Regions from separate parts of the Peptoniphilus grossensis genome, predicted to be linked through region 1. Evidence: riboswitches for the same ligand, from Rfam matches in the RefSeq annotation. Region 1 holds a riboswitch; the other holds the start of a gene.

Region 1 (6,599 bases):
ATCCTTTAAATTGTCGGCAAAAAATTTTTGAAAATTCATAAAGTTTTCGAAATATGGATTGACTTCAAAAAGTCCCTTCATGCTTTCACTAAAATTATCTTTAAAAGGATTAAACTTTGTTACTTCATCCATGTACTTTTTAGGGATATCATAAATATTATCTACCATTTTTTCATTTATTCTTGCCATTTCTCTAAAGTAATCTTCAAGGCTTAATTTTTCCTTATCATTTTTTTCCTTTCCCTGATTAAAAGATTTTAATAAATTAATCTGAGCATCATATATATCTTTATACAAATCAAACATATTAGCACCTCCTTTAATATATTAAATAGTTACCCAAAAAAAAGACTTTCTAAACTCTAGAAAGTCCCTTTTAAACTAATTTTTTAATGTAATCCCTTATATTTTTATTTTTCTCTTCTAAATATTTTTCAAGATCACTTATTATTTCTGCACCTGCATTTGGATTCATAAAATTATAAGTTCCAATTTCAACTGCTGTTGCTCCTGCCATTAAAAATTCAAGTACGTCTTTATAATTTGTGATTCCACCCATGCCAATTATTGGAATATCTACTGCTCTTGCTATTTGGTGAACCATTCTCAGTGCAATTGGTTTTACTGCTGCACCTGAAAGCCCTGCATAAGTGTTTTTAAATACAATTTCTTCTCTATCAAAGTCGATTGCCATGCCAAGAATTGTATTTATAAGTGAAAGTCCCGTTGCACCTTCCGCTTCCACAGACTTTGCAATTCCCACAATATCGCCTGCATTTGGAGACAGTTTTACAAAAACTTTTTTATTTGTTACTTTCATGACTTCTCTTACAACTTTTGCTGCTGAATCTTTATCCATTCCAAAAGCCATTCCGCCTTCTTTTACATTTGGACAAGAAATATTAAGTTCAATTGCTGCAAATTCATAGTTATTTAAGATCTTTGTAGATTCAATATATTCTTCAATGGTATTTCCACCTAGATTTACAAAAATTTCTGTCCCAAGTTTTTGCATTGAATGAATTTTTTCTTTTACAAATTCTTCAACTCCAGGATTTTCAAGTCCAATGGAATTTAATATTCCTGAAGGTGTCTCCCAAATTCTTATGCCTTCATTTCCCCTTTTTGGATGCCTAGTAATGCCCTTTGATGAAATTGCTCCGAGAATTTTTGGTTCATAAAAATTTTTGAATTCTTCGCCGTATCCATAGGTTCCACTTGCCATGATTATTGGATTTTTTAATTTTATACCTGCTAAATTTATTTCCATTCTAGAAGTCAATTAAATCACTCCCCTCAAAAATAGGCCCTTCTTTACATGCTCTCTTTCTTCCCTCTTTTGTGTCACAGCTACAAGAAAGACATGCACCAACGCCACATCCCATTCTTTTTTCAAGAGAAACATAAGCCTTAATATGGCAAGCTTTGGCAAGCTCTACAACTTTTTTCATCATAATTTCTGTTCCACAAGCGTAAATTAATTTATGACTTTCGAAATTAATAATATCAGTTATAAAGCCTCCCTTTTTCACTTTTATGTCGCAATTTACATCTTCAAAACACTTTTCAAGTTCAAGTTCTTCTCTCTCTCCAATATATAATGTGATTTTTGACTTTGGTTTTAATTTTTGAATTTCTTTAATTAAATAATGAAAAGGAGCAACTCCAACGCCACCTCCAACTAAGGCAACTTCATCGACATTTGTGTAAAAAGTGTTCCCAAAGGGGCCGTAGAGTTTTATATCGTCTCCAACTTTTAGTTTTTCAAGAATTTCTGTGCCAATTCCCTTCTTTTCTATTAAAAAATCTACTCCATCTGTAAAATCGTAGATAGAAATTGGTCTGGAAAGTGTTGGGTAATTATCCCAAGCTCTTATCATAAAAAATTGTCCTGGATAAACTTTAATATCTAAATCTGTTCTAAGTATAAAATAATCTTTGCATATACTTCTATTTTCTAAAATTTTTGCCATTTTACTCTCCATAAAGGGTTACTGTATCACAATATTCGCACTTGTATTCCTTTTTATTTCTATTGTATAGATAAAATTTATGTCCTGCCAATTCTCTTTCGCTATTTGAAATACATCTTGGGTTTTTGCATTTCAAAACACCTTCCACAACTTCAGGCATTTCCATGCGAAATTTTTTTACTCTTTCGCCATCTTCTATGAAGTTCACAGTAGTGTGAGGCGCAATGAGTCCCAATACTGTGAAGTCTAAATTGTAATCTGTTTCTATTTTTATTAAATCTTTTTTGCCCATGGAAGTTGAAAAGATATTTTGCATCAGAACAACTGCATCAGTAACTTTTTCTAGCTCCAAAGCTTTGTAAAGTACGTGAGCACGTCCTGCTTCGATGTGATCTAGGACAATGCCCTTTTTTATTTTTGAAACATTTATCATTTTGCATCCCCCAAAAGTTTTATAATAAGTGCCATTCTTCCATACATTCCAAATTTTGTCTGCTCAAAGTAAACTGCTCTAGGATCCTTGTCCACTTCAGGTGCAATTTCATTTACTCTTGGAAGTGGATGAAGAATTATCATGTCATCTTTTGCTGATTTTAATTTTTCTTCTGTAAGTACATAGTAATCCTTTAATCTTTCATATTCATCTGATGAAACGAACCTTTCTTTTTGCACCCTTGACATATAAAGAATATCTAAATTAGAAATTGCACTTGTAAGTTCTCTAGTTTCATAATAATTCTCTTTTTCTATAAAATTTTTAAAAGGCTCTGGCATCTTTAATTCTTCTGGAGAAATAAATACAAATTTAACATTTTCGTAGCGATTTAAGGCTCTTACAAGTGAGTGAATTGTCCTTCCAAATTTTAAGTCTCCACAAAGTCCCACAGTTAAATTGTCAAAGGTTTTTTTATAATGTCTAATTGTTATTAAGTCTGCTAATGTCTGTGTTGGATGAAAGTGACCTCCATCTCCGGCATTTATTATTGGCATTTTGGTAACTACCTTTGATGCTAAAAGGGAAGCACCTTCTTTAGGATGTCTCATAGCACATATGTCAGCATAATTTTCTACTACTCTTATTGTGTCAAGGAGAGTCTCGCCCTTTGTTGATGAGCTAACTCCTGCATCAGAAAATCCAATTACTCCTCCTCCAAGTCTTAACATTGCAGTCTCAAAGGAAAGTCTAGTTCTAGTCGATGGCTCAAAAAAAAGACTGGCCAATAACTTATTTTCGCAAAAATGAGAATAATGAATAGGATTTGCGATAATGTCATCAACCAGACTAAAAATTTCTTCGTATTCTTCAGTTGTAAAATCTAGTGGCTCTATTAAATGTTTCATCTTGACCTCCATCTAATATTTTATCTTTTTTATATTACTTCAAAAATTATAATTTGTAAAGTGTCTTGACATATATGTTATACTTGTAATAATAAAATTTAAAGGAGAAGCTATGATTTACTTAATATTTGGACATTCAGGCTCTGGCAAGAGTACTCTTAGAGAGGCCCTTACAAAAAAAGGCTTAAATAAAATAATAACTTATACCACGAGAACTCCTCGACCAGGGGAAATTAATGGAGTAGATTACAATTTCATTGACAAATCTCAATTTAAAAAAATGGAAGAAAAAAATTTATTTATAGGTTCAACTTGTTATGCTGGAAATTTTTATTCTACATTAAAAGAAGACCTAGAAAAAAACAATAATGATTTAAATGATTGTGTAATTGTTGTAGACAAAGAGGGAATCATCGCTATAAAAAAAGAATTTAAAAATGTTATTTCAATTTATTTAAAATGTTCCAAAGAAATTTTGAAAAAAAGAATGATTAAGAGATGCGAAGATGAAAGTGTTATAGAAAAAAGGCTTTCTGTTTTAGAAAATTTAGATGAATATGCAGATTATATAATCGACAGCGATGAAGATATGGATATAGTTTTAAGTGATGTTTTGAAAATTATTAAAATCCATAGTGTAGTAAAGTGATTTTCTTTTCCTTGACAAATGTATCCATAGTGATATTATAAATTCATAAGTTAATAAACTCTTCAGGGCGAGGCGAAATTCCTCACCGGCGGTAAAGTCCGCGAGCGAAAGCTGAATTGGTGCAATTCCAATACCGACAGTATAGTCTGGATGAAAGAAGATTAATTTTAAATTTTTGAGCCCTGCGTGGGCTCTTTTTTGTAGGAGATCATATGTATATAGAAAATTTTAACGACAGCTTTTATATGCAACGTGCAATTGAACTTGCAAAGTTGGGCATTGGTCATACAAAAACCAATCCCCTAGTTGGTTGTGTAATTGTAAAAGATGAAAGGATAATTGGCGAAGGAGCACATTTAAAGTTTGGAGAAAACCATGCTGAAGTAAATGCAATAGAAGATGCAAAAAATCGCGGAGAAGACATAAAAGGTGCAACTCTATATGTTAATTTAGAGCCTTGCTCTCACTTTGGAAAGACTCCACCATGTGCAAAAAGAATTGTGAAAGAAGGCATCCAGCGAGTTGTCATTGGAACTCCAGATCCCTTTGAAAAGGTTTCTGGCAAGGGAATAAAATTTTTAGAAGATAGTGGAATTTCTATAACAGAAGGCGTATGTCTTGAAGAATGTATGAGTTTAAATGAAAGATTTTTTACTTATATAAAAAAGAAAAGGCCCTTTGTTGTTTTTAAATCTGGAATGTCTCTCGATGGAAAAATTGCAACTGAAAAGGGTGAATCAAAATGGATTACATCAGAATTTTCTAGGTCCTATTCCCACGAACTTCGTGGAAAACTTGACGCCATAATGGTTGGCATTGAAACAGTTCTTGTAGACGATCCAACACTAAATGTTCGCCACGGAAAATACAGGGTAAATCCAATAAGAATTATTACTGATTCAAAACTTAGAATTCCCCTAGATGCAAAGGTGCTGTCAAGTGATTTAGATTCTATTGCAATAATTGCAACTACAAAAAATTTTAATAGAGAAAAATTTGAAAAACTAAAGAAAATGAAAAATGTTGAAGTCTTAATTTGTAGAGAAAAAAATAATAAAGTTGATTTAACTGACTTAATGGAAAGGTTAAAGAAATTTAACATTTCCTCCATCCTTCTTGAAGGTGGAAGGACTTTAGCAGCAGAAATGCTAAAAAATAATTTAGTGGATAAATTTTACATTTTCATGGCTCCAATTTTACTCGGTTCAAAGGGCATCCCTGCAATTGGCGATTTAGAAATTAAAAATTTAAAGGGTGCGATAAAGATAAGGGACATGAAATGCGAAAAATTATTTGATGACATACTTATTACTGGAAGGTGTGATTAAAATTTTCACGGGAATAATCGAAGAAGTTGGAAAACTTAAGGATGTAAAAAAGGAAAATGACCTATTTACGCTAAAAATATCTTGTCAAAAAGTTTTGGAAGGCACAAAAATAGGCGACTCCATTGCAACAAATGGCATCTGTCTAACTGTAACAGAACTTGGAAGTGATTTTTACAAAGCAGAAGTCATGGTAGAGACAATAAATTCCACAACTTTTAAAGACTTAAAAAGTGGTAAAAGTTTAAACCTAGAGCGTGCACTTAGTCCATCAAAAAGACTTGACGGTCACATAGTACAAGGTCATGTGGATGGAGTTGGAGAAATCATAAATATTTTAAAAAGAGGTAATGAAATTGTCTATAGAATAAAATTTATTTCAGATAATTTTAAATACATTGCCCAAAAGGGTTCCATTGCCCTTGATGGCATTAGCCTAACAGTTTCCAAGGTTGGTGAAAATTATTTTGAAGTTTCAATTATTCCAACGACAATAAAATGCACAAATCTTATAGACAGAAAAATTGGCGAAAAAATAAATATAGAAACCGATATAATTGGTCGCTACGTCTACAATTTTATAAATACAAAAAGCGAAAACAAAATAACCAAAAATTTTTTAATAGAAAATGGATTTTAATTTAAGAGGAGAAAAAATGAAAGTTAACACAATCGAAGAAGTTGTCGAATCTTTAAAAAAAGGCGAAATAATTATCGTAACAGATGAACCCGATAGAGAAAATGAGGGCGACATGATTCAAGCTGCAGAATTTGCTACTGGAGATAGTCTAAACACAATGGCCTCTCTTGCAAAGGGACTAATTTGTATGCCTATGTCAAAGACCTACGCCGAAAAATTTAAATTAAATCAAATGGTTGCCGACAACACTGACAATCATGAAACTGCCTTTACAGTTTCTGTGGATCATAGGGACACAACTACTGGAATATCAGCTTGGGAAAGAGCCCTAACTGCTTATAAACTAACAGAAGATGATGCAAAACCAGAAGATTTTAGAAGACCTGGTCATATGTTTCCTCTAGTTGCAAAAAAAGATGGTATTTTTGTAAGACGAGGACACACTGAGGCAACTGTTGACCTTTTAAAGATTGCTGGATTAAAAGAAGTTGGACTATGTTGCGAAATTATGCAAGATGATGGTCATATGATGCGAGGTGAAGATTTATTTAAACTCGCCGAGAAATTGAACATGAAAATTACAACTACAGAAGAACTTTTACTTTATAGAAAAAGACATGAAAAAATCGTAGAAAAAGTTGCCGAAGCAAAACTTCCAACAAAATTTGGCG
Region 2 (6,599 bases), 1.0 Mb from region 1:
TAACATTAAATACACTGCTCATTTCGATAAGAGCCCTATCAAAGGATCCAAAAATATCAGTCAAGGCTGCAATCAAAATATTTCCAACATTTTGATTTTTTAAAGTTCCTGAATTAAATCTATAATTTAATAAGTCTTTTAAAGTTTCATCGGTGTTTGAAAGTGCTATGAGGCATCTCCTTACATCACCTGGTGGCAAAATATTAAGTTCTTCTCTCAAAATTCCACTTCCGCCTCCGTCATCAGACATAGATACAATTGCAGAAATGTTTTTTGTATGATGTTTTAGTCCACGCAAAATAGTGGAGATTCCTGTACCTCCACCAAGAACTGCTATCTTTTTTTCCATAAATTTTTCTCCATATCTCTGTGAGATATATAAGTAGATTTATATTCCTCTTTCAAAATTCTTCCAATTTCTTCAGCAATTACTACTGATCTATGAAAGCCACCAGTACAACCAATTCCAATTGTAAGGACCCTCTTTTGCTCCGCCATATAATTTGGAATCAAAAATTCAAGTAAATCAATAGTCTTTTTGATAAACTCTTTTGTAACATCCCTTTTCATTACATAATTTTTTACTTCTTCGCTTTTGCCATTTAAACTTTTTAGTTCTTCGACATAAAAAGGATTTGGCAAAAATCTAACATCTAAAACAATGTCAGCATCTTTTAAAATTCCTCTTTTATAACCAAAACTAGAAACTTCAATAGCAAAATTATCCTTTTCATCATAAGATATAAATGCCATAAGTTGTGTTCTCAAATTTTTAGTAGAAAGACCCGTTGTATCAATTACAAAATCGGCATCTTTTTTTACTTTTTCAAGGGTCTTTTCTTCAAATTTATAACCTTGGACAATGGAACTACTCATTGGATGAGGTCTTCTAAGTTCCTTATATCTTGCAATAATAGTTTCCATGTCTGCGTAGAGGAATAAAAGCTTAGTCTTTACATTCATTCCCTTTAAATCTTCACAGGCAGAGAAAAAAGAATTAAAAAACTCCCCGCTTCTAAGATCGACAACAGCAGCAACTTTATCAAAGTTTTTGTTCTTTGCATCTAGAGCCATTTCACAAAATTTTGGAAGTAGCGCTGGCGCTAGATTATCCATTGCATAATATCCCAAATCTTCAAAAACATCTAGAGCATAGGACTTGCCCGATCCACTCATCCCAGTAATAATTATAAGTTCCATTTAATCACCAAAATTCAAATCAATCACCAATGATTTTAACTTCTCGCTCCATCTTTACGCCGAATTTATCCTGCACAACTTTTTGCACAATTTCAATAGTTTCAAGGACATCTTTTGCACTTGCATTGTCTTTATTCACAACAAATCCACAGTGTTTTTCACTAATACCTGCACCATTGTGAGTAAATCCTCTGAGACCAGAATCATCAATTAGTTTCCCGGCAAAATATCCCTTTGGCCTCTTAAAAGTTGAACCCGCTGAAGGCTTGTCGAGAGGTTGTTTCTCTGCACGCCTTCTGTCAAATTCCTCATACTTTTCTTTTATCTCATCTTTGTCGCCATGGGAAAGAGCAAAGGTTGCTCCTAGAACAATTAAATCCCTTTCTTGTACTAAAGAATGCCTATAAGAAAAATTCATGTCTTCGCCTGAGAGTTCAATAATCCTTAAATTTTCATCAAGAAGTCTCACGCTTTTAATCACATTTTTCATCTCGCCATCGTAGGCACCAGCATTCATGACAACACCACCGCCTAGAGAACCAGGTATGCCATGTGCAAATTCAAGACCCGTTAAAGAATTTTCCATTGCAAATTCACTCACTTTTTTTAGGCTCACTCCAGCACCTGCATAAATTTCTGTATTTCCAACTTTTTTTATATCCCTTAACTTGTTTTTAAGTTTAATAATAATGCCATCAAATCCATTGTCCTTTACAATTACATTTGTGCAATTTCCAAGAATATAAAATTTATAATTATTTCTTTTAATTTCCTTTATAATTTCAACCAGGGAATCCTCGTCCTTTGGCTTTATCAACAACTTAGCAGGCCCACCAACACAAAAGGATGTATGATTTAGCATTGGCTCGTCATAAAAAAAATCTCCCAAATCTTCATTTATATTAAAATCCATAAAACACCTCAAAGTATTATTAAATTCATTATATCATTAAAGAAGATAAATAATAAACCTTAAAGGAACATGGAGTTTAAATTTATCTCAAAATAATATTTCTTTTCTTTTATAAACTATGGATTTTGCTACAATCTTTCTAATTATTGAATTAAATAGAGAGATTAAAATTTTATTTTTCCATTAATTTTTCAAATTCTTTTTTCAAAGAAATTTTCGTTTTAATGCCAAGTTCTTTAAACACTTCATCTAGCTTTTCATAAAGTTCCAAGAAATTTTCATAAGAGATATTATTTCCCATATGCCCTATTCTAAAAACTTTTTCAAAGATATTTCCTGCTCCCTTTGATATTAGTATTCCCCTTTTTCTCAATGCTTCTAATATGTCTTCTGCTATAAAACCTTCTGGCACCATTACTGCCGTTAATGTATTAGCTCTTGAATCCTTTGCATAAAGTTCAAAACCTGCATCTTCAAATATTTTTCTAGTTACTTCTGCGTATTTTTGTGTAACGCTACAGAGTCCCTTTCAAAGAGCTTATCAAGCGCAAGATCTAATGCATAAGTTAGATTTTCATTCATTGTATAGGGAAAGGCAAACCCGTCGGAATAATCATAATAGTTTAAAAAATTCATGTAGTAGCTTGGCACTGGTTTTTTTCTATTTGCTATCACCTTTTTTGCATCTTTAGATATTGTTACAAGTGTTAGCCCAGTAGGTGCTGATATACATTTTTGACTTCCGCCAATTGCTATGTCCACTTTATAATCGTCAAAATCAAAATCTTCTCCACCCATGCCTGATACCGTGTCTACAACTGTGAGTATTCCGTAGGAATTTAGTAGGTTGCAAATGCTCTTTACATCATTTGTTATCCCTGATGGAGTTTCACAATGCACCATTGTAGCAACTTTAAAGTCGTGATCCTTTGCTAAAAAATTTTTTAATTTTTCTATATCAAAACCACGCCTAAAGTCATCTTCATAAATTTGTGCTACACCATCATAAAATTTTACGAAATCGGCAAAACCTGCTCCAAAAACTCCATTGTTTAGCACAAGCACTCTATCTCCTGCTTCCACTAGGTTGCATATAGCTGCTTCAAGTCCAATCATGCCTTCTCCAAGCATTATAAAAGAAGTTGCTTCCGTCTTTAAAAGTTTAGATATCTTTCTTTCCACTCTCCTATGTATTTTTTCATACTCGGGATCGATGTCTGGGTTTGTAAAAGATTTTCCCATTAATGCCATTACTTCATCGTCGATTGATGTTGGACCTGCACATAAAATTTTCATTTTTATACCTCTCCTTTTCCTTTTGATTAAATTATATTATATGAAGACAAAAAAACAAGTTGTCAAAAGACAACTTGCATAAACTTTATTAAAAACCAATTAGTTTTTAAATAATGGGCTAACTTTTTTATAAACTAACATCATCACAGCTGATGTTGTAAATCCCTTAATTAAATTAAAAGGTAGCACAGAATAAATCATCATTGTAAAAAGTCCTGTGATTTTCGATGTTATGGCTGAACCCATTGCTATTATAGCTTCCATTGGCATTACCTTGCCATAAAGTGGAAATACTATAAAGTAATTTGACATCATGGCAAGTACTGTCATAAAAAGAACTCCTACTGTTAGTGAGACAACTGCCCAATTATATGTTTTATGTTTTCTATAAATATAGCTTGATACAAAAGCAAAAGTTGCTGAAACTATAAAGTTTGATAGTTCGCCAACGCCCGCTGTAATTGTTCCCTTAAATATTAATGCAAGAATGTTTTTCAATGCTGCAATTATTATTCCAAAAACTGGTCCCATAGTAAAGGCACCAAGGAGAACTGGCAAATCTGATATATCTAGCTTCATAAATGGTGGTGCTACAAAGGTAAGTGGCAATTGAAAATACATTAATATAAAACCAATTACAGATAACATTCCAATTTTTGTCATGTCTTTCGTTCTTATCATTGTGCTTGAGTTTACTTTATTCATTTTACCTCCTGTTGGGGCATAAAAAAACCCCGAACCTTCGGGGTGTGAAAGTTTAAATCATTCTCTCATCCAGACTCTACTGTCGGTATTGGAATCTCACCAATTCGGCTTTCGCTCGCGGACTTTACCGCCGGTTGGGATTTGCACCCTTCCCTGAAGATTTAAAATTATTATTTATTTCTTAAATTAATTATAACACTTGTTAAATTTTTTGCAAGGATTTTATGTTCAATCTATATTAATTATCAATTGACTTTTATAATTGTCATTGTACCTGTCCTTGATTTGTTTGTGTCCCTTCCTGTGTAGCTATTGTATCAGGAACTTTTTGCGTTGCTGAATTATAAACTATAACTGGCATTCCATTAAAAGTTTTGTCAAAAAGATTTTTCATAACTGCTGGTGGAATATTTATACAGCCATGAGATCCACTAGATAAATAAATATTTCCTCCAAAGTTTGATCTCCATGTCGCATCGTGAAGTCCTATTCCAGACCAATTTATTGGAAGCCAATAATTTACCTTAGAACGATAATTTTCTCCCGTTAGAAATCTGTCTCTTTCACGAGACCAAATTCTATCTGTACCCGTTGGCGTTCCATTTCCAAGAGTTGGATTTCCCGAAACTATATTAGTTTCTAACTCAAGATTGCCCTTGTTGTAATACCATAACTTTTGTCTCGCAAGATCCACTTCAATATAAGTGTTTCCTATATCGTTTACTGTTCTTGAAACTGCATCTTGTCTATAAATTGGTTTTATTGTAACAACTTCATCTTTATTCAGTGCCGCAATAACTTCAGCTCTTGTCTTTGGCCTATCTGTCAACCAACCATAAATTCCCCCATCGACTTTTACCTTGCCAATGCCAGTTGTGTTAAAAATTCTTGAAGTTCTAAAAGTGTCGTACTTTGCTGCAAGATTTTCCACAAATTTCGCAACTTTGTTTTCATCAATAACAAGTGTTCCATCATCAGATTTTGAGTACATTGCTATAATACTCTGTCCCGTAACTTCCTCTTTCCTATCGTCAAAGTCAAAAATTATTTTCTTTGTAAAAAGATTTTTATAGGATTCCAATTGATTTTTGATGTACTGGCTATCAGCTATAATGCTTGGTTCTATATAAAGATTTTCTTTTTCAAGATTTAACTTTTCTTTTTTGTCTGCGAAATGAGATATTATTGCCCTTCTTAATTCAGCCTGCTTTACGAAATCTCCATGAACTTCTTTCTCTACCTTAAATTCACCCTTGTCAAAAACAACTTTCGCATCTTTAGAATGAATTGATTCGTTTTTAACTGGATTTAAATTATTTAGTCTTTCAGTAAGTGCCACATCATCATATTTTAAATTTGTGTCCAACTGATATTTTTTGTCGACTAAAGATGCCACTGGCCAATAAAGCGGAGTTTGTTTTATAGATCCACCGCCAATATTATCTTCAAATTTTATTTCTTCTGCTGTGATTTTGTCGTTATTTTTCTTGTCCTTTGCGACAATATCTAACACAAAATTTTTAGAAAGTTCGCTATAATTTTTCTCAAATTCAGAAATTTTCGTAAGTCCAAAATCGTATCCATTGATGTAAGTTCTCGGCATAAATCTATCTCTAAAAAAATACAATCCCGAAATATATATGAAAATTAAAATTATAATTATAAATGCAAAAAATATTTTAAATGTCTTCCTCATGATTCCTCCCATTACCTTTATATTATACTCCATAGAAAATTTTAAAAAAGATATTTTAGTAGATTGTTATAAATGTAATTGAATTGTAAATATTTATAATTATATGTTTTCGCCAACTTTCTCAATATTTTAAAAGATTTTATCGACAAAATAATCTATAAAGACAAAAAAATAACAGTCCAACTAAAAATGTTAGACTGTGTGGATATTGATGGTGCGGGAAAGAGGACTTGAACCCCCACTCCGTTGGAACTAGATCCTAAGTCTAGCGCGTCTGCCAATTCCGCCATTCCCGCATGAAGTTTTAACAACAAAATATATTATACGCACCAAATAAAATTTTGTCAATACTTTTTTATAAAAATTTTATAAACTTTTTACAATTTACATAAATTTTAATTTTATTTTTATTTTTAATGTATTATAATATGAAATTAAAAGATAAGCGGATTTATTAAGATTAAATGGATTTTTTTAAATTTAGATAAATTTTGTATGATTTTTAAAAATCTAAAATCTGTAATCCAAAGGAACTGATAAGGAAGGAAAAAGATGAAACTAGGAATAATTGGAGCGGGATCTGTTGGAGAAATTGTTGCTTATACTTCTGCTTTAAGAGGGATAGCAACTGATGTTATTTTAAATGATATAATAAAAGAAAAAGCCATTTCTCAAGCAATTGATCTTAATGACGGAAGACCTTTTTACCCAAAGGATGTGAAATTTAGAGCTGGAGAATATGAAGATATGAAAGACAGGGATGTTGTCGTAGTATGTACTGGCAAAATT

What was found. Region 1 has a riboswitch for FMN ahead of ribD (bifunctional diaminohydroxyphosphoribosylaminopyrimidine deaminase/5-amino-6-(5-phosphoribosylamino)uracil reductase RibD). Riboswitches for the same ligand answer to the same signal wherever they lie in the genome.
Region 2: linked by a shared signal. The riboswitch ahead of BIV18_RS03885 (ECF transporter S component) and the one ahead of ribD (bifunctional diaminohydroxyphosphoribosylaminopyrimidine deaminase/5-amino-6-(5-phosphoribosylamino)uracil reductase RibD) in region 1 are both predicted to bind FMN.

What each region holds. Positions count from the first base shown of each region.
Region 1 covers NZ_MJIH01000001.1:1,805,775-1,812,373, reverse strand. Annotated here, with positions in the region: gene BIV18_RS08730 (hypothetical protein) at 1-306, opposite strand, end outside; gene BIV18_RS08725 (dihydroorotate dehydrogenase) at 377-1,282, opposite strand; gene BIV18_RS08720 (dihydroorotate dehydrogenase electron transfer subunit) at 1,272-1,973, opposite strand; gene BIV18_RS08715 (aspartate carbamoyltransferase regulatory subunit) at 1,975-2,406, opposite strand; gene pyrB (aspartate carbamoyltransferase) at 2,403-3,314, opposite strand; gene BIV18_RS08705 (guanylate kinase) at 3,427-3,963, shown strand; FMN riboswitch at 4,018-4,129, shown strand; gene ribD (bifunctional diaminohydroxyphosphoribosylaminopyrimidine deaminase/5-amino-6-(5-phosphoribosylamino)uracil reductase RibD) at 4,176-5,291, shown strand; gene BIV18_RS08695 (riboflavin synthase) at 5,284-5,928, shown strand; gene BIV18_RS08690 (bifunctional 3,4-dihydroxy-2-butanone-4-phosphate synthase/GTP cyclohydrolase II) at 5,945-6,599, shown strand, end outside.
Region 2 covers NZ_MJIH01000001.1:782,186-788,784, forward strand. Annotated here, with positions in the region: gene BIV18_RS03865 (gluconeogenesis factor YvcK family protein) at 1-349, opposite strand, end outside; gene rapZ (RNase adapter RapZ) at 334-1,200, opposite strand; gene murB (UDP-N-acetylmuramate dehydrogenase) at 1,220-2,113, opposite strand; gene BIV18_RS10930 (hypothetical protein) at 2,286-2,528, opposite strand; gene BIV18_RS03880 (pyridoxal-phosphate-dependent aminotransferase family protein) at 2,603-3,409, opposite strand; gene BIV18_RS03885 (ECF transporter S component) at 3,509-4,114, opposite strand; FMN riboswitch at 4,167-4,279, opposite strand; gene BIV18_RS03890 (L,D-transpeptidase family protein) at 4,380-5,810, opposite strand; tRNA gene BIV18_RS03895 (tRNA-Leu) at 6,023-6,106, opposite strand; gene BIV18_RS03900 (L-lactate dehydrogenase) at 6,363-6,599, shown strand, end outside.